DNA from 3 places in the Bacillus sp. GB_SG_008 genome. Region 3 is predicted to be linked to each of the others. Evidence: riboswitches for the same ligand, from Rfam matches in the RefSeq annotation. Region 3 holds a riboswitch; each other region holds the start of a gene.

Region 1 (7,496 bases), on a different contig from region 3:
TCGCAGTACGCAAAAAGAAGCGGTGACAGCGTATAAAGTATTAGTACCAAATAATAAATTATATCCATGGATTGGCCGCATGGGAGTTGTAACGTGTTTTTGTGTTTTAGCATTTTATAGTGTTGTTGGAGGCTGGATTTTACTTTATTTATTTTATAGTGTAACAGGTGGATTATGGGGGAATGCCGTTGATTACGCAAAGTTGTTTGGAGAAACAATCTCAAATCCAGTAAGTGCGATTGGAGCACAATTTATTTTTATGCTTTGCACAATTTTTATAGTAAGTAAAGGTGTAGAAAAAGGAATTGAAAAAGCAAGTAAGTATATGATGCCGCTATTATTTGTTCTGTTTCTTGCAATTATTGTTCGTTCTCTTACATTGGACGGAGCATGGGAAGGTGTCAAATTTTTCTTAAAACCGGATTTCTCGAAATTAACAGCAAAAACAATCTTATACGCCATGGGACAATCATTCTTTTCGCTTACGGTTGGAGCGTCTGTTATGGTCACGTACAGTTCTTATTTGAAAAAAGAAGAACATTTAGCAAAATCAGCAATATCGATTACAAGCTTAACAGTTTTTATTACTGTACTTGCAGGGCTAGCAATTTTTCCAGCGATTTTTGCGTTAGGTGTTAGTCCAACAGAAGGGCCGGGGTTACTATTTATCGTTCTTCCAGCTGTGTTTGCAAAAATTCCTTTCGGGCATTTTTTCTTTATTTTATTCTTAATTCTGTTTTTCTTTGCAACGCTTACATCGGCAATTTCTATGCTCGAAATTGTTGTTGCTTCCGTAGCAAAAGGGGATGGAAAGAAGCGTCCATCAGCATCGCTCTTAATTGGGTTACTTATTTTCGTAGTTGGAATTCCAGCGGCATTATCATTTGGAGTTATGAGCGATGTGAAATTATTCGGAAAGACCGTTTTTGATTTATTGGATTTTTCGGTGAGTAACGTATTACTTCCACTTGGTGTGTTAGCAATTTCGCTCTTTGTACCAAATAAAATGAAGAAAGAGTTGTTAATGCAAGAATTAGAAGTTAAAGAAACGAGCGGAAAAATATTATTTCATGTATGGTTCTTCTTGCTGCGTTATATTATTCCGATTACGGTTCTTCTTGTATTTTTAAATGTTATTGGTGTACTTTAGTTAAAAAAAGCGGAGAATATTCTCCGCTTTTTTTATCCCGCTATTTGCGGGCAGTAAGACCCCATCTCAAGATTCAGAAAGAACAAAGAAGAGAGGTGGGGGATAACTGTTGGCATGCGCCCGATTGGTGAGAGCTTTCCATCAGTGAGAAAAGCGTCACTGATGGAAGTTTCACTTTATTATGATGTAGAAGTTTGTAATAGACGAGTGTATGTTTTAAAAGCTACAACGGCTGCGATGAAGGAACCAATAAAAAAGATACCGGATCCAGTTACTGAAAATAATCGGCCTATAAATGTCTCTTTGGCTTCTTGTAATATTAGGGCTGCTTGTGATTCTTGATTCATGTGTAGACCTCCTCAAAAAAGCTTTTATGTTATTGTATGTGTAATGCCTAGAAGGTGTTAAAAATCATAAAATATATATAAGAAGTGCATGTGAAAGATGAGATTCACTTGTTTTCCATAAATAAAAAACTCGGCAATTGCCGAGTTTTTTTATTTAATATAAGGAGCTGGATCTACAGCATTTGATTTTGCTTGATTCCACTCACCGATGTGCAGTTCGAAGTGCAAGTGTTGACCGTGTGAATCACCTGTGTTCCCCATAAAGCCGAGTTGCTGGCCTTGTGTTACTTTTTGTCCAACTGAAACAGAGCGGCTGCTCATATGAGCATAAACAGTTGTATATGTTTGACCGTTCATACGGTGCGATAAGTATACAACATTTCCGTAGCTACTAGAGAAATCGGAGCGAATAACAACTCCATCGGCTGCAGCGACAATTGGTACGGTTCCAGGAGCTGCGATATCAAGTCCTTTATGACGATCACGTGATGGATCATTAAATCCAGAAGTAAAGCTACCAGCTGCTGGTTTAATAAAACCGCCAGTATTTTTCGCTTGAGGTGCAGGTTGGCTTTGCGCTGAAGGAGCGGCTTGCACTGAAGGAGCGGATTGCTGAGATCGTTTTTGTTCTTCAGCTTTTTTTGCTTCTTCAGCCTTTTTCGCTTCTGCTGCACGGTTTTCCTCTTCAATTGCATTTTGAACAGCTTGACGTTGGTTTTCTAAAATAGTCTTTGATTCTTCTAAACTTTCCATCTCAGAATCTATCTTTGAAGCTTTTTCGTGTAAATCGGTAATTAATGCTTGCTGTTGTTGCTGATTTGCTTGTAGTTCTTGCTGTTGTTTCTGTAATGTCTGTTCAGATTCTTTAAGTTGTGTTTCCTTTTTCTCAATCGCTTCTTTTTCTTTTTTTACAGTTTCTTGATCTTGTGTTTGCTGTTTTACGATATCTGTATCATTATTTAAAATTACACTTACAGAATACATATTTTCTATTAGTTCAGCGATATTGTTTGTGTTAATTAATACTTCTGTAATTAAATTTGTACGTGGTTGCTCTTGCATGGACTGTAATCTCTGCTTAATTACTTCTTGACGTGTATCGATTTTTTTCTGTAGTTCTTCAATATGTTTCTTTTTCTCATCAATACTGTTTTGTGTTTTTTCGATTTCAGCTTTTGTTGCGTTTAAATCTGCTTCATTTTTATTAATAGAAGCAGTTAATTCATCGATTTTTTTCTGTAAATCTTGTATTTCTTTTTCGATTTGTTCTTTTTCAGTTGATTTCGTATGTATTTCTTGTTGTTTACCTTCTAATTGTGATTGAATATTAGATAATTTATCTTGACTCGTCTCCGCATATACTGGTGAAAGCAATGGAGAAACGAAAATAGAGCCGGCTGTCAGTAAACTAAACGCTGTTATTTTTTTGTTCATCTGTCTATCCCCTTTCCCTATTCTATATAATCACAGGAAGGAGAAAAATGTCTATTGTTGTAATGATAATGTAAAAAAAATTTAAGTAATTGTTATTAAATGTCGAAAATTATAAAGAAATCACATAAAAATTGTTCGTCTCTACTATAGAAATTTATTGATGTTACGAACTAACATATATCGAGAAATAAGGAAGAGAGGAATCGTTCTCATGTTAGGTTTTCTGACATTGGATTTGTTTTTGTCAAGAAAAAAATTTGCATAGAGGAAAATTTTTTTAGTTGTCAGATTTCTATTTTTGTCTTATCATTTTAATAGGGGCGAAAGTATTGAATAGTCTTATAATATTTAATACTGTGATTTTTGTATTTTATAGAAAAATAGAATATGGAAATTTAGAACATCTAAGAAGGGGGTCGCAGCAAGTATGAAAAGAATTGGACTTGCATGGCAAATTTTAATAGGTCTTGCTCTCGGTATTGCCGTAGGAGCAATTTTTTATGGTGATCCGATGGTTGCTAAAATTTTACAACCGATTGGTGATATTTTTATCCGCTTAATTAAAATGATCGTCGTACCAATCGTTGTTGCCAGTCTTATTGTTGGGGTGGCAGGCGTTGGTGATGTCAAAAAGCTTGGACGTTTGGGCGGAAAAACAATCCTGTATTTTGAAATCATTACAACAATTGCGATTATTGTTGGTTTATTAGTAGCGAACATTTTCCAACCAGGAAAAGGCGTGGATATGTCACAGTTACAAAAAACAGATATTTCTAAGTATACAGCGACAACAGAACAAGTACAGCACCATTCATTTGCTGATACGTTCGTAAATATTGTTCCAACGAATATTATGGAGTCATTGGCAAAAGGTGATATGCTTCCAATTATTTTCTTCTCTGTATTATTTGGTTTAGGAGTAGCTGCCATTGGAGAAAGAGGAAAGCCAGTTCTGAATTTCTTCCAGGGTGTAGCAGATTCAATGTTTTGGGTGACAAATCAAGTAATGAAATTTGCGCCGTTTGGTGTATTTGCGTTAATTGGCGTAACGGTTTCTAAGTTTGGTGTAGCGTCATTAATCCCATTAGGTAAGTTAGTTATTGTTGTTTATGGAGCAATGATTTTCTTCGTTGTTGTTGTATTAGGTATTACAGCAAAAATATTTGGAATTAATATTTTTCAATTCTTTAAGATTTTAAAAGACGAGCTTATTTTAGCGTATTCTACAGCAAGCTCAGAGACGGTTCTACCAAAGATTATGGAAAAGATGGAGCGTTTCGGTTGTCCGAAAGCCATTACATCTTTCGTTATTCCGACAGGTTATTCATTTAACTTAGATGGTTCAACATTATATCAAGCAATTGCCGCTCTTTTCTTAGCGCAAATGTATGGTATTCACTTATCAATTTCAGAGCAAATTACATTGCTTCTTGTATTAATGGTTACTTCAAAAGGTATTGCAGGTGTACCAGGCGTATCATTCGTTGTATTATTAGCAACGCTTCATACAGTAGGTATTCCGGCTGAAGGTTTAGCGTTTATCGCTGGTATTGACCGTATTTTAGATATGGCACGTACAGCAGTAAACGTAGTAGGTAACTCATTAGCTGCAGTTGTTATGTCTAAATGGGAAGGTCAATATGACGAAGAAAAAGGACAAGCTTATTTGAAGGAGATTTCAGAGAAGCAAGCAGCTTAAATTACAACAAAACCCTCACGTTATACGTGAGGGCTTTTCTATATGAAATTACTGTATTTAGTGGTAAACGAATTAGGCGTGGCCTGTATCGAACGAAAGAAAACAAATTATTAAACGCAGATGTGAATGGTTCCTATAACATCTTAAAAAAAGCAGTTCCAAAGGCGTTTGCCGATGGAATAGAGGGGTTGTGCCATCAGGCAGCTGTGTCAACTCCACTCGTGTTAAGCATCTTTTGAAGGTGATACACGAGAAACCCCCACTTCAAGATCCGAAGGAGATAAGTGGCGGGAGTTTTCATGGTTTTCAATTTTAGAAACAGAAATTTTGAAAATAAAAGATATTATTTAATTGCATGGAATGTTTGATTCATTCGTAACTTTTTATAAATATCAAAAAAATACCAACTATTTTGATAGAAATAATATTTGACATTTTCTTTTGCAGCGAGTAAAGTAATAAAGGATTGATTTACACAAAATATAATATGAAACCTTCTTATCAAGAGAGGCGGAGGGACTGGCCCTACGATGCCTCGGCAGCGGACTCATATAGAGTGCTGTGCCAAATCCAGCAAGCGATATGCTTGATAGATGAGAAGAGTGTTTCTTATATGATATATAAGACCTCTTCTCTTTAGAAGAGGTCTTTTTCGCTCTTGTGAAGGAAAGGTTTAGAAATAGGAGAGGATATTACTTTGGAACAAACAAAAGGAAATGGATGGGCATTATTGCCACTTGGTATATTTTTAGCACTATTTATTGGTTCTGGTGTGATTACAGGAGATTTTTATAAGTTACCAATCGTAGTTGCTATTTTAATTGCAGTTGCTATCGCGTTAGTAATGAATAGAAAAGAAAACTTTACGACAAAGGTTGAACGTTTTGCTAAAGGGGCTGGCAATCCAGATATCATGATTATGGTATTAATCTTTGTATTAGCAGGTGCATTTTCTGAAACAGCAAAAGGTATGGGCGCTGTTGAAGCAACCGTAAACTTAGCCCTTACTATTTTTCCGCAAAGCTTGTTAGTTGCTGGACTGTTTATTATTGGTGCGTTTATTTCATTAGCGATGGGAACGTCAATGGGTACAATTGCAGCATTGGGGCCAATTGCAGTAGGAATTAGTGGGCAAACGGATATTTCTATGGCACTTGCTATGGCGACAGTTGTTGGCGGAGCAATGTTTGGTGACAATTTATCTTTTATTTCAGATACGACAATTGCTGCGGTGCGTACACAAGGAACGGAAATGAAAGATAAATTTAAAACAAACTTCTTGATTGTATTACCGGCTGCCATTATTACGACTATACTTTTAATCGTTCTTACGTTAGGAACTCATACAAATATGACGGCACATGCGTTTAACTGGGTGAAAATTTTGCCGTATGCAGGGGTGTTAATTACAGCGCTGCTTGGATGTAACGTACTAGTTGTATTAACTGGAGGAACAGTGTTTGCTGGTATCATTGGCATGTTAGATGGAAGCTACACATTAGCAAGTTTCTTTAAAAGTATTACAGTAGGAATTAATGGTATGATGGAGATGGTATTATTAGCGATTTTAATCGGTGGAATGGTTGAAATTATCCAATATAACGGCGGTATTCAGTATTTAATGAATATACTAACGCGTAATATTCGTTCGAAAAAAGGTGCAGAATTTGGAATTGCTGGTCTTGTAAGTATGACAAATATGTGCACAGCAAATAATACAATTTCTATTATTTTCACGGGTCCACTAGCAAAGAATGTTGCAGATCAATACAATATTGATCCGAAAAAATCTGCGAGCCTGTTAGATTTATTTTCTTGTAGCGTGCAAGGGTTAATCCCGTACGGTGCACAAATGTTAACAGCGGCAGGATTTGCTTCGCTTTCACCAGTTGAGTTATTACCGTATTCATTTTATCCAATGTTAGTTGCGGTTTGCGGTATTATTTCAATTGTAATTAATTTTCCGCGTCTTTCACCTATAGCTAAGAAAAAGGAATATGAAAAAACAGCATAATGAAAAAGAGGATGTCTTGTATAAGGCATCCTCTTTTGTTTTGAATATAACGACTAATTTCATCTCACTTTAAATATAGGTCTGATGATGAATAGGACTTAAGTCTGAGAAGAAAACGGTTCTTAAGCTCGTTATAGAAAAATGAAAAAATAGTTAAGATAAGAGTATCAAATCGAAGGGAGGCAAGCACAAGATGAAACAGTTTCTAGCGTTTATCGCAGCCGGTATTTTAGCTTTAATTGCTCTTGGAAGTCTTGCTGGTATTATAGGATTTGCAATTGGAGCAGGGATTGTGTATTGGAGCTACAAGTCATTTGTGCGAGCACGATCATTTTTTGGAAAGTTAGCTTGGGGTATTGTCGGTTTAGTTGGCTTGTCAATCGGCCTTTCTAATTCACCAGCATTAATCGGTATCGTAGCATTAGTCGTTCTATATTATGGATACCGCGAATGGAAAAAAGAAAAAGTTGTAGTAGAGTCTGCTTCAGAAGGTTCTAAACCATATAGCAATTTTGAAGATGAATGGAACAAATTAATGAAAAATAACTAATATTAAACAACTAAAATAATAAAGTAGAAGAGAGGAAGATTTAAAATGAAACAATCATTATTCGGACGTGTACGCGAGGCAATACTTGCAGATCTTCATAATGTGTTAGACGAGAAAGAAAGAAAAAACCCAATTGCGATGTTAAATCAATATTTACGTGATAGCGAACGTGAGGTAACAAAAATTGAAAAGTTAATTGAGCGTCATAAAACATTAAAATCTAATTTTGCTCGTGAGCTTGAGCAGGCGCGTTATTTCGTAAATAAGAGATCCAAGCAAGCTGTAATTGCGCAAGAAGCAGG
Region 2 (7,496 bases), on a different contig from region 3:
AAATAGCTGTAATAAATGGAATCCAGTTGAGAAAAGGTAAGCGGAAAAAGCTAATAAGAATCATACCTGTGAGAAGAACGCTGAGGACCGCATAAAAAATACTATGCTTAGGTGTGTACCAATATAATGTTAAGCCAACAAGAGCTGGGATAACAAAATGAATAAGAGCGATTAAAAAGAAGAGCAATGGAAGTCCCTCCTTTACCGTGTACTTATATATTATATCCATATTTTGTAAGGTTGATAGCTGATTTTTTAGAAATCGTCAAAAATGTTTGCAAATAGGAAAGAGGCTTACGAAATGAATCGTAGGCCTCTTTTATATGTAAGCATGTGCTATCACAAGAAAACGTGGGCTTTGTCGGTGAGTACTTGTTTTCTTGCAATAACAACATACTTATTCACATGATTTAGGATATTTCAAAGTAAAGTCGGGTTTAAGCGATTGGACCGCCAAGTTTTACAATTGTTTCAGAAACGTTATCAAATTTCTTGAAGTTTTCTTTAAACTTATTCGCAAGCTCAGTTGCTTTTGCTTTGTAAGCTTCTTTATCAGTCCATGTTTGTTCTGGCATTAATACTTCATCAGGTACACCAGGAACATGAAGTGGTACTTCAAGACCAAAGATATCATGTTTCGCTGTTTCAGCGCTATCTAACTCGCCGTTTAATGCAGCTTGCACCATTGCGCGTGTATGACCTAAGTTCATACGTTTTCCAACACCGTATTCGCCGCCAGTCCAGCCAGTGTTCACTAAGAATACTTTAGCATCGTGCTTCTCGACTTTTTCTCCAAGCATTTCTGCATAGCGAGATGCATCAAGCGGTAAGAATGGAGAACCGAAGCATGTTGAGAATGTTGCTTGCGGTGAAGTAATACCGCGCTCAGTTCCTGCTAATTTACTCGTGTAACCACTTAAGAAATGGTACATAGCTTGCTCTTTCGTTAATTTGCTGATTGGAGGCAATACGCCAAATGCATCAGCAGTTAAGAAAATGATTGTATTTGGATGACCTGCAACGCTAGGTAATACGATGTTATCAATTGCATCAATTGGATAAGCTGCACGTGTATTTTCTGTTAATGCAGTGTCATCATAATTTGCAATGCGTGTATGATCATCAAGCACAACGTTTTCTAAAACAGAGCCGAATTTAATCGCATCAAAGATTTGTGGCTCTTTCTCGCGAGATAAGTTCACACATTTTGCATAGCAACCGCCTTCAATATTGAATACGCCGTTATCAGACCAACCATGCTCGTCATCACCAATTAATTTGCGGTTTGGATCAGCAGATAATGTTGTTTTACCTGTTCCAGATAAACCGAAGAATAAAGCAACATCGCCTTCTTCACCTACGTTTGCAGAGCAGTGCATAGAAAAAATATCTTGTTCTGGAAGTAAGTAGTTCATGATAGAGAAGATTGATTTTTTCATTTCACCAGCGTATTCTGTACCGCCGATTAACACGATACGCTTTTCAAATGAAACGATAATAAATGTTTCTGAGTTCGTGCCGTCGATTTCTGGATCTGCTTTAAAGTTTGGTGCAGATACAATTGTGAACTGTGAATCATGATTTTTTAATTCTTCCTCAGTTGGACGAATGAATAATTGATGTGCGAATAAGTTATGCCATGCATATTCATTAATAACTTGAAGAGGAAGACGATAGTTGCGGTCTGCTCCTGCAAATCCTTTGAATACGAATAGTTCTTCTTTTTCTTTTAAGTATTCTAATACTTTTGTATATAATTTATTAAAATGCTCTTCAGAAATCGGTTGGTTTACCGAACCCCAAGCGATTTTATCCGTAACAGATGCTTCGTCTACAATAAATTTATCTTTCGGAGAACGTCCTGTATATTTTCCTGTTGAAACAGAAACAGCGCCAGTAGAAGTTAATCGTCCTTCTTTTCTCATTAATACTTTTTCAGTTAATTGTGGAACGCTCAATTGAACCTGTGCATTGCTTCCGTTTAATAACTCATGTAATCCAATTTGGACATTCACAGTACTCATATTTATTTACCATCCTTTGTTTGATTTATGAATATTCCTCGTAATTCCCACTAAAAGTATAACACAATGATATAAATAATGTATACTATTTATTTATTTTTGTTTGTGTTATTATATTATTTTTTTCCATAAATTTCTGCCGTTAAAAACTTATAGGAATATGTGTATATGGATTGACAAATGAAAAGCATTTCTTTAGTATAGTTGAGGACGGATACTCTCTTATCCCGAGCTGGCGGAGGGACAGGCCCGATGAAGCCCGGCAACCTCACTTGTATGTACGACAAGCGCAAGTGAATAGGTGCTTAAACCTGTGCGAGATGTAATGTCTCGAGCGATAAGAGCGAAGGGCAAAAAGCAGTATGCAAGTAGCGAATACAACCTTTCCTCTATATATAGGAAAGGTTTTTCTTTTGCGCTTGTGGGAGAATACATGAATGTCGCAGTTTGTGGCAAATTAAGGATGAGTTCCGTACAATATATACATTTACTGTCGGGAGGTTTACCACATGACAAAAAAACGTCATCTGTTCACATCTGAGTCTGTAACTGAAGGACATCCAGATAAAATTAGTGACCAAATTTCTGATTCAATTTTAGATGCAATCTTAGCAAAAGATGCAAACGCACGTGTAGCTTGTGAAACAACAGTAACAACTGGTTTAGTATTGGTAGCGGGAGAAATTACGACTTCTACTTATGTAGATATTCCAAAAATCGTTCGTGAAACAATTAAAGGAATTGGTTATACTCGTGCAAAATACGGTTTCGATTCAGAAACTTGTGCAGTTTTAACATCTATCGATGAGCAGTCTGCTGACATCGCAATGGGTGTTGACAAAGCGTTAGAAGCACGCGAAGGTCAAATGACTGACGAAGAGATCGAAGCAATCGGTGCAGGCGACCAAGGTTTAATGTTTGGTTTCGCATGTAATGAAACAAAAGAATTAATGCCACTTCCAATCTCTCTTGCTCATAAATTAGCTCGTCGTTTAACTGAAGTTCGTAAAGATGATACATTACCATACTTACGTCCAGACGGTAAAACACAAGTAACAGTTGAGTATGATGAAAACGGTAAACCAGTTCGCGTTGATACAATTGTAATCTCTACGCAACATCACCCAGAGATTTCTTGGGAACAAATCGATCGCAACTTAAAAGAATTCGTAATTAAACCAGTTGTACCAGCTGAATTAATCGATGAAGAAACAAAATTCTTCATTAACCCAACTGGCCGCTTCGTTATCGGTGGACCACAAGGGGATGCTGGTTTAACAGGTCGTAAAATTATCGTAGATACTTACGGTGGATACGCTCGTCACGGCGGCGGTGCATTCTCTGGTAAGGATGCAACAAAAGTTGACCGTTCTGCAGCATACGCAGCTCGTTACGTTGCGAAAAACATCGTAGCAGCAGGTCTTGCTGACAAAGCAGAAGTACAACTTGCATACGCAATCGGCGTAGCGAAACCAGTATCTATCTCTGTTGATACATTCGGCACTGGAAAAGTATCTGAAGAAGTATTAGTAGAACTAATTCGCAGCAACTTCGATCTTCGTCCAGCTGGTATCATCAAAATGTTAGACTTACGTCGCCCAATTTACAAACAAACAGCAGCATACGGCCACTTCGGACGTACTGATGTAGATCTTTCTTGGGAGCGTACAGACAAAGCTGAAGCTTTAAAAGAGCAAGCTGGTCTATAATATAGGAAGAAAAAAGCTTTGCGCACACGCGCAAGGCTTTTTTTATTTAATTACTTTCCTGTTTTTCTAACTTTCCAACGCAGGAAGTACAATACACTTCTCCGCCCAGCTCAATATATTTCTGAATATTTGTTATACCGCTTGGCGGATATTGCATGTAAATCCAAGAACGTTCGTGTACCGCAATTTCCTTTCCGCATGATGTACACGCGGTTGATTTTTTACCGAACATCAATTATTGCCCCCTCTGTGAACGGGATTTTCCAAAGCAGTATGCACTACAAAGTAAAAAGATTGTGGCACATCCAAAACCACCGATGGCTGCGTAAGGCACAGCGTCTTTTAGTACCATGCCGGCGCTAATGGAAGCGACGAAAAGTAAAATAAATAAGGTCGTTAATTTTTTCATTGTATCCATATTCATTTCCTCCCTTTTGAAAATCCCTATATTTCTATTATAAGGAAAAATACGGAAGCGAGATGTTTTTTCTATAAAAATGTGTGACAGGCCGCACATTTTTTTGTTGCTGCATCATATATGATAAAATTTAGATAGTTCAGAAGAAGGAGCGAATGACAATGAGCGTCACAGAACATAAAAAACAAGCACCGGCACAGGTTCGTTGTAAAATCATAACGATTTCGGATACACGTACAGAAGAAACAGATAAAAGCGGCCAGTTATTAAAAGAGTTATTAATAGAAGCAAATCATCAAGTAACAGCTTATGAAATTGTGAAAGATGATAAAGAAAGCATTCAGCAAGCTGTGTTAACAGGCTGCCAACAAGAAGATGTAGATGTTGTGTTAACAAACGGCGGTACAGGAATTACAAAACGTGATGTTACAATCGAAGCAGTTGAAGCGTTGCTTGATAAAGAAATTGTAGGCTTTGGAGAACTATTTCGGATGATTAGCTATTTAGAAGATATCGGAAGCGCGGCGATGTTAAGCAGGGCAATTGGCGGGACAATTGGACGGAAAGTTGTCTTTTCTATGCCAGGATCAACAGGTGCGGTTCGCCTTGCGATGAAGAAATTAATTTTACCAGAGCTTGGACACATTACATTTGAGTTGCATCGCCAGTGAAAATTGCAGGAATTGTATTAGCCGGCGGACAGTCCAGTCGTTTTGGAGAACCGAAAGCATTAGTAACTTGGTGCGGAAAAACATTTATTGAACATAGTATAGAAGCATTGAAAGAAGTTGTTACAGACATTGTTGTGATTAGCCATCCAGCGATTACAAATGAGCTCTCGCATATACTGCATGTACCAGTTGTAGAAGATATTGCGCTGTATAAAGGAAACGGTCCGCTTGCCGGTTTAGTAACAGGCATGGAATTTGTAGATGCAGATTGGTATATTGTTGCACCGTGTGACACACCAAATATTTCGAAAGCATGGGCGATGACATTCATCGAACGAGCAGACGAAACATATGAAGCAATTGTTCCACTAGTTGAAGGACGGAAGCAACCACTTTTAGCGCTATATCATCACAAGGTAAAAGAAAAAATAGAACAGTTATTAAAGGAAGGTAAGAGAAGTATGCAAGGGCTATTATCTCAGTGTAATGTCCAGTATGTGACAGCGGAAGAATCGCAGCTGTCGAAAGAGTTATTTCTTAATGTGAATACAAAAGAAGAATATAGCCAATTACAGAATAGGAAGTGAATGGGGAAGGGGAGAAGCTATCATGGAGAACGAATTACTGAAAATATTTGATAACCATAGAAATCCAATTGGGGTAGCAACTCGCGAAGAAGTACATAAACTTGGGCATTGGCATGAGACGTTTCATTGCTGGTTTATAAGTAGAGAAAACGGAGTAGATTATATTCATTTTCAAATTCGTAGTGAGACAAAAAAGGACTATCCGAATCTGTTAGACATTACAGCTGCTGGACATATTTTGGCACATGAAACAGTATATGATGGAATCCGAGAGGTGAAGGAAGAAGTAGGAATCGATGTCTCGTTTGATGAACTCGTGTCATTAGGTATTATCGATGATTGTGGTGCAATAGATGATTTTATTGATAAAGAATTAGCTCACGTTTTTTTATATGAAAATAAAAAACCAATGGATGAATATAAGCTGCAAATAGAAGAAGTATCAGGCATTGTTAAAGCTGAATTTAACAGTTTTTCTGAACTTTGGTTAGGAGAAATGGATGAAATTACAGTGGAAGGATTCGAAATGAATGAAGCTGGGGAAAAAGTTTTAATCCATAAGACCGTAGATAAAAGTAAATTTGTTCAGCATGAACATTCGTATTATGAGAGCATTATAAGGTTGATGAGAGAGAATATGAAATCGTTAGGGAGTACTGAAGCGTAAAGCGAATGACCAAATAATTTTTGTATGGATAGGAGGTTTTTTGTTAACCTCCTGCCCGTGTTTATAGTAGTTAAATCATCAAGCCCATAATAAGAGTATTATAATAAACACCATTTATATACGTATCTTGTTGTAATAATCCTTCTTCTTTAAAGCCAACTTTCTTATATAATTCTATTGCTTTAGCATTATCTTCTCTCGTTACGAGATGTATTCTCTTCGTAGTCCCATTTAATTTTGCCCACTCGATAAGCTCGTCCATCAGTATTCTACCTAAACCGAATCCGCAGTGCTCTTCCGCAATTACGATTCCTAGTGTTCCTACATGTTTCGTTCTAGCTTTTGGGCTAGAGGTAATGGATGCGATGCTTATGATTTCATCATCCATTGTTGCCAGTAAGATGATGGAACTATTATCTGCTCCAGTAGATTCTATGAATTTTTCATAATCATGTAAAGACATACTGAACTCATTTTTCCCGAATGAAAGAAAATCAGTTTCGCCGCCGACTACATTATAAAAATCAATCATAGATTGAGCGTCTTCTTGTAAAGCTTCTCTTATAATTACTTCTTTTCCGTTTCTTAAACGTATGTTTTTCATATCTCTCAACTTCTTTCGAATTAGTTACATTAATCATAATATTAATTTGAAAAATTTAATAGCTGTAATTGAGTCTCGGAAATAATTATGAAGCTTGTTTTGGGATGCTATAAAATTCCTTAAGTTTTATAGGAAATATAAAAAGAAGAGGACTCCTCCTCTTCTTTTTAAATAGTTGGTCTGTTATTCACGTTAAGACATACACATAAAGTTTCTAATTTGTGAATATCGATAGCTTACTTTTCGGCGGCGTCCTCCTTGCCAAATATATCCGACTACCCCGTTTTGTCTAACTTCAGTTGGATAAAACCAAAAATCTCTTCCAAAAGGTCCTGGTGTTCTTAAACCAATAAATCCCCATCTCCCTAAACAATTACACATCGCTGATCGTATTTGAAACGTTTGTATAGGAGAAGAAAATGCTGCTGGTGCTGCTGGTGCTTGTGCCGGTGGTGGGGTTGTTGGAGCATCTTCAGCATCGTCGGGACGATAGACATCATCGTCGATTTCCCTTGTATCCTCGGATGGTTGATAACTCGGATGTTGATAACCTGGATGTTGATAATACTGCTGTTGATTATAATTTACATACGGAAAGTACGTTGGCTGGTTATTCATGAAAAAATCACCTCATTTTTTTTAATGCGCACTTAAAATATGAGTATGTTGTGTGATTCTTATATGAAGCTTATTTATAGCCCAATTTATTCTTAGCAGTACGAATTATATGAACAAAATAGATTTTTTTTAGTGGTAAAGAAACAATTATGAAGTTGATTCCTATACATCTTTAGTTCTATATGATTAGAATAGAAT
Region 3 (7,496 bases):
TCCTGTTTTGTTGTTGTACATCCTGTCATTGCAGGTACTAGCATGAATGCTAAAAGGATTGAAAATAAGATTCTCATGTTGTATGCCTCCTTATTATTTTTCAATAAAAGTTTTTCCAATTTTTATCTTTTTATGTAAGAGAAAAAAATTGTTTTTTACAATATTGAAAGTAAATTAAAAAGACAAAGGATAATTGCTGTGGTCGGATATAAGATATCTATATCATTGAAGAAAAATCAAACTGTAGTAAGAGGAAATGAAGGATAAAGAAAAAGGTATCCTTTGAGGGGATACCCTTTTTATGTTACTTCTCAATTCTTGCCCATTTGAAGTTTAATGGGCCCGCGAAATCAACTTCAACGATACCTTTTACATAAGAGCGCTGTAAATAAGATTTCCCGTTTTGATATAGAGGTGAGATTACTGCATCTTTAAATAAGATTTTTTCTGCTTGTTTTAAAGCTTCCCAGCGTGCTTTTTCGTCACCAGCAAGGTCTGTTTTTGCTTTTTGAATTAAATCGTCAAATTCTTTATTTGAATAATGATCCAAGTTGTATGGATTACCAGTTGTGAACAATTCTAAGAATGTAATTGGATCAGCAAAGTCTGGGCTCCAGCCGTCTATACCAATTTCGTAATTGCCTTGTAATAATAACGTTACTTGTTGTTTACGAGGCTGTGGTTTTAGTGTAACGGTTAAACCTTCTAAGTTTTTCTCAAGCTGCTCTTTTAAATACGCCCCTGTTTTCTTTGATAAATCCGTATCGTTTGTTAAAAGTTCTAGTGTAATTTTATCCGATCCGAGTTCTTGTTTTGCTTGTTTCCATAACTTTTGTGCTTCTTTAGTATTTTCCTTTGTTAAGTCTCCATTTTCAGTACGGAAGTCTTTTCCACTTGGCCCCTTTACAAAGTTCTTTGGAATAAGTGAGTAAGCAGGAAGAGAGCCGTCATTCAATAGAACATTTACGAAGGATTTTCTATCAATAGACTTATCAATTGCTTGACGAGCATTTACATTTTGTAACACTTTATTTTTTTCGTTCATGCGTAAAAATTGTACGCCGACAGCTGGGCGTTCTTTAAAATTAGAATCTTTACGGTATTTATCAACTAAATCAGATGTTAGAACAACACGATCCAGTTGTTTTGATTCATATAAATTTACTTCTGTGGATTTCTCTTTCACAATATTAAAATTAACTTCTTCTAGTTTCACAACATCTTTATCCCAATAGTTTGGATTCTTCTTGAATTGGAAGCTTTGTTCATGTTTCCAATTCTCTAATGTAAAGGCACCGTTATAAATTAATGTATTTGATTCTAAAGCGTATTTATCGCCTTGTGATTTAAAGAATTCTTCATTAATTGGTAAGAATGTCGGAAACGCAGTTAGGCTAATGAAGTAGGGAACAGGGCGATCTAATTCCACTTCTAATGTTTTATCGTCAATTGCTTTTACACCAAGTTGATCAGGTGAAAGTTCTTTGTTGTTAATCTTTTGCGCATTTTTAATATCAAAGAATAAAAATGCATATTCAGAAGTTGTGGCAGGATCAACAGCATGTCGCCAAGCGAATACGAAATCTTTCGCTGTAACAGGTGTCCCATTTGACCACTTAGAATCTCGTAAATGGAACGTATATTTTGTTTTATCTGCACTAACATCATGAGATTTTGCTACGCCAGGAACTGGTTTATTACCTTCTCCAAGATTGTATAAGCCTTCAAATACGTTTCTCATTACTTGCCCAGAATCGGTATCTGTTGCACGTGCTGAATCCATCGTACGAATTTCAGTAGCAGATGCTAAGTTTAGGATTTGTTTATCAGGTACTTTATCTTTTGCTTTTGCGGTACTTGCATTATCTTTGTAGCTACCGCATCCCGTTAATAATAAGCTTGCCCCTAAAACAGATGCGACAGCAGGTATAAATTTCTTTTTCATTTTAGTTCCTCCCTAAATTGTTTGTCTACTTTGTCTTAATATTTTGTTGGCCAACAATTATGAGGGAAAATAAAAATCCCTCTTTTCATATAAAAAAAGAGGGATTTAAGTGTTTATAACGTGCGCACATTTATAAACAAAGTCCCTCATTCTATCTTTCAAGCAAAATGCTTGCAGGAAGTGGCACAGTATTCGCAAGCGAACCTGTTGCCGAGGTTTCACAGGGCCAGTCCCTCAACCTCTCTTGATACAATGAGTAAACATAATAGACAAGTATTAATTTTTTATTTCTTTAACTATTCGAAATCTTACCATTAGAATGAATGGAGTGTCAATTAGGTAAGGTAAAATTCGTAATTTTCAGTTTTTGGAGACGAAAGAACATCAAGTATATACTTGATGTTCTCATGCATTAAAAATTAAAATTATCTGGGTCCGGCCCAACACGGTGATTCTCATTCAGAGATTGAATTGCTTTCATATCTTCAGCAGTTAATTCAAAGTCAAAGATATCTGCATTTTCAATAATACGATGCTCCTTTACGGATTTTGGAATCGTAACAACCTCATTTTGCAAATCCCAACGCAGGATTACTTGGGCAGTAGATTTATTATACTTTGCTGCAATTTCTTGTAAAGTTGGATGATTAAGAAGCTGACCTTGCATTAATGGTGACCATGCTTCTAATTGAATGCCATGCTCTTTACAAAAAGTATGCAGTTCTTCTTGAGTTAAGCGTGGGTGATATTCTACTTGGTTAATCATTGGTCTAATTTCCGCATCTTCTAGTACGTCTTGTAAATGGTGGACTTGGAAGTTACTAACACCAATAGAACGAACACGACCGTCTTTATAAAGCTTTTCTAATGCTTTCCACGTCTCTTTATATTTACCTTTTACAGGCCAATGTACTAAGTATAAATCTAAGTACTCTAAGCCAAGCTTTTGTAGACTTGTTTCGAACGCTTGTAGTGTAGATTCATAGCCTTGGTCGCTATTCCATACTTTTGATGTAATGAATAGTTCTTCGCGTGGAATACCGGATTCTTGAATTGCTTGTCCAACACCTTCTTCATTTTTATATATAGCCGCTGTATCAATGCTACGGTATCCGTTCTTGATAGCTGCTTTTACAGAATCAATAACCTCTGAGCCGTCTTCTACTTTAAAGACACCTAAACCAAACCATGGCATTTTCACACCGTTATGTAAAGTTGTGCAATCTTGTAAGCTCGTTAATTTCATGTTAATTACCCCTCGCTTTTTTATTTGTTGCTTCAATTGCTTGGTGAATGACCTTTGAGAAATTATACTCATATAAAACTTTTAGACCTTCTGCAGTTGAACCACCTGGCGTTGTCACTTGTTCACGCAGCATAGCTGGATCTTGTTCTTGTTCGAGCATAGCAGCAGAACCAGCAATCATTTGAATGACAAGATGTTTTGCTGTTGCTTCATTAATCCCATAACTTTTTGTTGCTTCAATTAGACCTTCAGCAAAGTGGTAAAGAAAGGCTGGTGCACTGCCAGTAACAGCAGTTAGTTGGTGAATTTCTTCTTCTGTGCAGAGTTGTGATGTACCAATGCCTTTTAAAAGAAGTTGCAGTGTTTCTTGCTGTTCTTCATTTACGGAATGTCCCATTGTATATAAGGAGATAGACTGTCCGATCGTCGCAGCTGTATTTGGCATAATCCAGGCAACTGGTGTACCTTGAGGAAGTTTTTCTTCTAAGTAAGATGGGCCAATTCCAGCAGCAACGGTCACTACAAACTGATGAGCTAGAAGAGGAGATAATTCCGCTAATAACTGTTCATGTGCAGCTGGTGGCATTGCTAAAACGATGGTATCCACAGCTTTGATGTACTGTTTCCAATCATTTGTGGTCGATACGCCATATCGTTGCTCTAATTGCTTAAGTTTTTCTATATCGCTTCGATTGGATACAATAATTTCTTCGATGTATTCTTTACTCGTCTTAAGTAGACCAGTAAATATTGCTTCAGCCATACGGCCTGCACCAATAAATAAAATTCGTTGTTTTTTTTGCATATCCTTTAATCCTTCCTGTAGGAAATGTAGTAACAAAACGATAACATTGATGAAAGATAATTGTAAAAAGAAAAGACTTGCACGTAAAAAAATCCTAGTCTCAGAAAGTATCATTTCCGAAACTAGGATATATAATTAAGATTTTGTCATACCAAGAAGAACTGCACCGCCAATAATTAGTGCACTACCAAGTGCGATAAATACCATTTGGCGTTTTGTTTTCTTTTCACCTAAGAAGATAATTGCACCAAATGTTGAGATAATGATTCCAGTTTGGGATAACGAGAAACTTGTTGCAACACCAACTTTTGGTTGAGAAAGGAATAAGAATAAGTTACCTGTACCCCATAATAAACCAGATAAGATATTACGAACTGCATATTTATTGAAAGGTTTATGTTTAGCTGTTAGTATAACAGCTCCAACGAACATACCAACTGCTTGAGGTAAAATAGCAGCCCAACCATCAACGTTGTACCAACGAATAATGACTACATATACAAGGTAACCGAAGGTAGAAATAATTAGAGTAACGATTCCTTTTTTTAGTTGTCCAGGTGGCTGTGCATTTTCTTTATCATCTAAAGAAGTAAAAACAACACCAATCACAATTAAAAGGATTGCAATCGTTCCCAGAATAATTGTAGTAGTAGTTGCCCATTCATGAAATGCGATAACCCCAAAGATAGTAGTAGCTACAAGCTGCATACCTGTTGAAATTGTAACAGTTGTTGAAACACCCATTCTTTCCACTGTTTTTAATTGATTAACTTGTCCTAAAGCCCAAAATAAACCTGAAATAAAGCCAACAATTAATATGGTTAAAGATAATGCAGGTGTTGTAAATGCATACATGATTATAGCAAAGAATAGAGCGCCAATAGTCATACCTACTGTTTGGCTATATGCACCGCCGCCCATTTTTACACTTACTAATAAAATATTTCCCCATGCTAATGCAGGAAGAAGTGCTAATAAAATATCCATTACAAGACTCCCTTCTTGTTATATCAATAAAATGTATTCCGTTCTAACAATCGGTAATTTCCTACTTAAGAAGTAGAGGATTACCGATTGTTAAAACATGACTCCACATCTATGAAGTAGTGCTGTGAATAAGAAGAGCACTATTATTATATAAATGCGTTTTCAATATAATTTATGCGTTTTCATTTATTCCTTTTTTCGCACCTTCATATAATAACAGGAAAGTATCTCATTTAGAAAGTAAATTCAAATAGAATGTATATTTATATGAATGCGAAAAGTTTTAATATTTTATAAAGGTATAAAAAGGTAGAGAGATTCAGAGAGGAGTGAGGAAAATAGGTAGGGGATAACTGCTGGCATGCGCCCGATTGGTTCAACTAACCATCAGTGGGGATGAAAAACGTCCCCCACTGATGGAAGTTTTACTTTATCAGAGGCTATTTTATATGTGCACATGCTTGTTTTTCGTATTGTGTGAGCTGCTCATTTTGAAAAACGGAAGTATGTTTATATACGCCATCTTCTTGTAAAACCGTGGGTAAAAATTTCTTCGTTAAAGAATTTACTCCTTGATTTTGTTCAGATAAAATCCAAGAAATATGTTTCCAGTCTAAAATACCTTCAGTTACTTTTTTAGGAGTGTGGTAAAGAATATGAGCTGGAAGGTTTGCTGTAAAAAGGTATAATCCCTCGAAGTGTGTATTGTCAATTTTCCATGATAATGTTCCTTTATATGCAACTTCTTGCTTTGCTAAGGATAGGCCTGTTTCTTCCTCAATCTCGCGTAGAATGCATGCGGTTGGTGTTTCAGTTTCTGTCATCTTACCGCCAACGCCATTCCAAAGGCCTTGCAGAGGTGCTTTCTGTCGATTGAGCATTAATATTTCATCATCTTTTCTTATAAAACCAAGCGTTTGATTAAACATGAAATCTCCCCTTTTCTTCTATAATTCTACAAGGAAATCGTCTTTTCATCTCATTTCGCGGGAAATAATAAAAAAAGCAGTAGCTTTGTCGAAAGCTACTGCTAGAAAGATGTTGTTTTTTTATTTATAAACTGAATGAGCAATAAAAAAACGAGTGACATACCAACAGTTGTAAGAACGAGTGCCCACGCAAGTGACATGTTACTCGCATCAATTGCCATGTAGATTGCCGTTGGAATCGTTTGTGTTTTACCGGGAATGTTTCCGGCAAACATAAGTGTTGCACCAAATTCCCCTAGAGCACGTACGAAACTTAAAATCATTCCGCTAAGTAGAGAAGGGAACGCAAGTGGTAATGTTACATGTAAGAACACTTGTATTTCATTTGCTCCGAGGTCTCTGGCTCCATCTTCAATTTGTTCATTAGCAATCATAAACCCTGTTTTTGCTGATTGGTACATAAGTGGAAATGCAACCACAGTTGAAGCGATAACAGCAGCCCAAGATGTGAACATAATAGATTGTTGAAACATAGTTTCTATCCACTGACCAATTGGACTATTTTTTCCAAAGATGATAATAAGGAAAAATCCAATTACAGTAGGCGGGAGTACCATTGGCAATAGGAACAATGTTTCTAATAAAACTTTATAGCGTTTTGTTGAACGAGCTAGAACACGTCCAATAATTGTTCCCAACACCATCACGATTATAGTAGCAAGGGCAGCAACTTTTAGTGAAAGAATGATAGGTGACCAAAATGCATCAAATACCATAATGACTACTGCAGCACTGTAAAACCATATTTTTTAAAGATCGCTAGAGCGTCTTTAGACTGTAAATATTCATAAAAAGCAGTTGCTTCCGCTTTATGTTTTGTTGCTTTTATAATGCCTAGTGGATAGTGGATTGGTTCGTGCGAATTTGTTGGTGCTGTGTTAGCAATGTTTACTTTCTTAGAAATAAGTGCATCTGTTTTATAAACAATCCCTGCATTAACGCTTCCTGTTTCTACGTATGTTAATACTTGGCGTACGTCTTTTGTGTATACTATTTTATTTTGGAGGTCGCTCCAAAGGTTTAAATGAGTAAGAGCCTCTTTTGCGTATTTACCTGCCGGAACAGATTCAGGTGTACCTAATGCAATTTTCGTCACTTGATCTTCTTTTAATGATTGAAAATCTTTTATGTTACTATCTTTTGGAACAACTAATACTAAATCATTGCCGAGCAGATTTTTTCCTTCTTTTTGATCAATGATTCCTTTGCTTACAAGCGTTTCGAATTTGTCTTCTGCGGCCGAGAAAAATAGATCGGCAGGAGCTCCTTGTTCAATTTGTTGCTGAAGAGCGCCAGAACTTCCAAAGTTAAATGACAGCTTTACATTTGGTTCTTTCTTTTCATATTGTGTTTGAATGTCTTTTAGTGCATCTTGTAGACTAGCTGCAGCAGAAATAGTAAGTTCAACGTTTTCCTCTTTAGCAGTTGTTTTTTCTTGTTTATTTGTACATCCCGTACTTATTACGAGAAGTAGCACGAATAAAATACTGCAAATAGAACGAAATATGCGTTTGTTCATCTTTA

The links. Region 3 has a riboswitch for S-adenosylmethionine ahead of ACTDJC_RS21495 (ABC transporter substrate-binding protein). Riboswitches for the same ligand answer to the same signal wherever they lie in the genome.
Region 1: it holds a riboswitch for S-adenosylmethionine, as region 3 does, so the genes downstream of both, ACTDJC_RS09325 (Na+/H+ antiporter NhaC family protein) here and ACTDJC_RS21495 (ABC transporter substrate-binding protein) in region 3, are expected to answer to the same signal.
Region 2: it holds a riboswitch for S-adenosylmethionine, as region 3 does, so the genes downstream of both, metK (methionine adenosyltransferase) here and ACTDJC_RS21495 (ABC transporter substrate-binding protein) in region 3, are expected to answer to the same signal.

Annotation. Positions count from the first base shown of each region.
Region 1 covers NZ_JBPZSK010000003.1:308,760-316,255, reverse strand. The annotation lists gene ACTDJC_RS09345 (sodium-dependent transporter) at 1-1,150, shown strand, start outside; gene ACTDJC_RS09340 (hypothetical protein) at 1,330-1,497, opposite strand; gene ACTDJC_RS09335 (murein hydrolase activator EnvC family protein) at 1,648-2,931, opposite strand; gene gltP (glutamate/aspartate:proton symporter GltP) at 3,359-4,630, shown strand; SAM riboswitch class I at 5,126-5,230, shown strand; gene ACTDJC_RS09325 (Na+/H+ antiporter NhaC family protein) at 5,328-6,644, shown strand; gene ACTDJC_RS09320 (lmo0954 family membrane protein) at 6,838-7,194, shown strand; gene ACTDJC_RS09315 (PspA/IM30 family protein) at 7,240-7,496, shown strand, end outside.
Region 2 covers NZ_JBPZSK010000001.1:1,531-9,026, forward strand. The annotation lists gene ACTDJC_RS00010 (hypothetical protein) at 1-187, opposite strand, end outside; gene pckA (phosphoenolpyruvate carboxykinase (ATP)) at 438-2,024, opposite strand; SAM riboswitch class I at 2,244-2,368, shown strand; gene metK (methionine adenosyltransferase) at 2,534-3,733, shown strand; gene ACTDJC_RS00025 (hypothetical protein) at 3,780-3,965, opposite strand; gene ACTDJC_RS00030 (hypothetical protein) at 3,969-4,151, opposite strand; gene ACTDJC_RS00035 (MogA/MoaB family molybdenum cofactor biosynthesis protein) at 4,313-4,822, shown strand; gene mobA (molybdenum cofactor guanylyltransferase) at 4,819-5,409, shown strand; gene ACTDJC_RS00045 (NUDIX hydrolase) at 5,432-6,076, shown strand; gene ACTDJC_RS00050 (N-acetyltransferase family protein) at 6,147-6,680, opposite strand; gene ACTDJC_RS00055 (hypothetical protein) at 6,873-7,298, opposite strand.
Region 3 covers NZ_JBPZSK010000014.1:27,215-34,710, forward strand. The annotation lists gene ACTDJC_RS21490 (YusW family protein) at 1-77, opposite strand, end outside; gene ACTDJC_RS21495 (ABC transporter substrate-binding protein) at 305-1,945, opposite strand; SAM riboswitch class I at 2,094-2,199, opposite strand; gene ACTDJC_RS21500 (aldo/keto reductase) at 2,358-3,191, opposite strand; gene proC (pyrroline-5-carboxylate reductase) at 3,193-3,996, opposite strand; gene ACTDJC_RS21510 (GRP family sugar transporter) at 4,132-4,983, opposite strand; gene ACTDJC_RS21515 (NUDIX hydrolase) at 5,424-5,912, opposite strand; gene modB (molybdate ABC transporter permease subunit) at 6,014-6,688, opposite strand; gene modA (molybdate ABC transporter substrate-binding protein) at 6,694-7,491, opposite strand.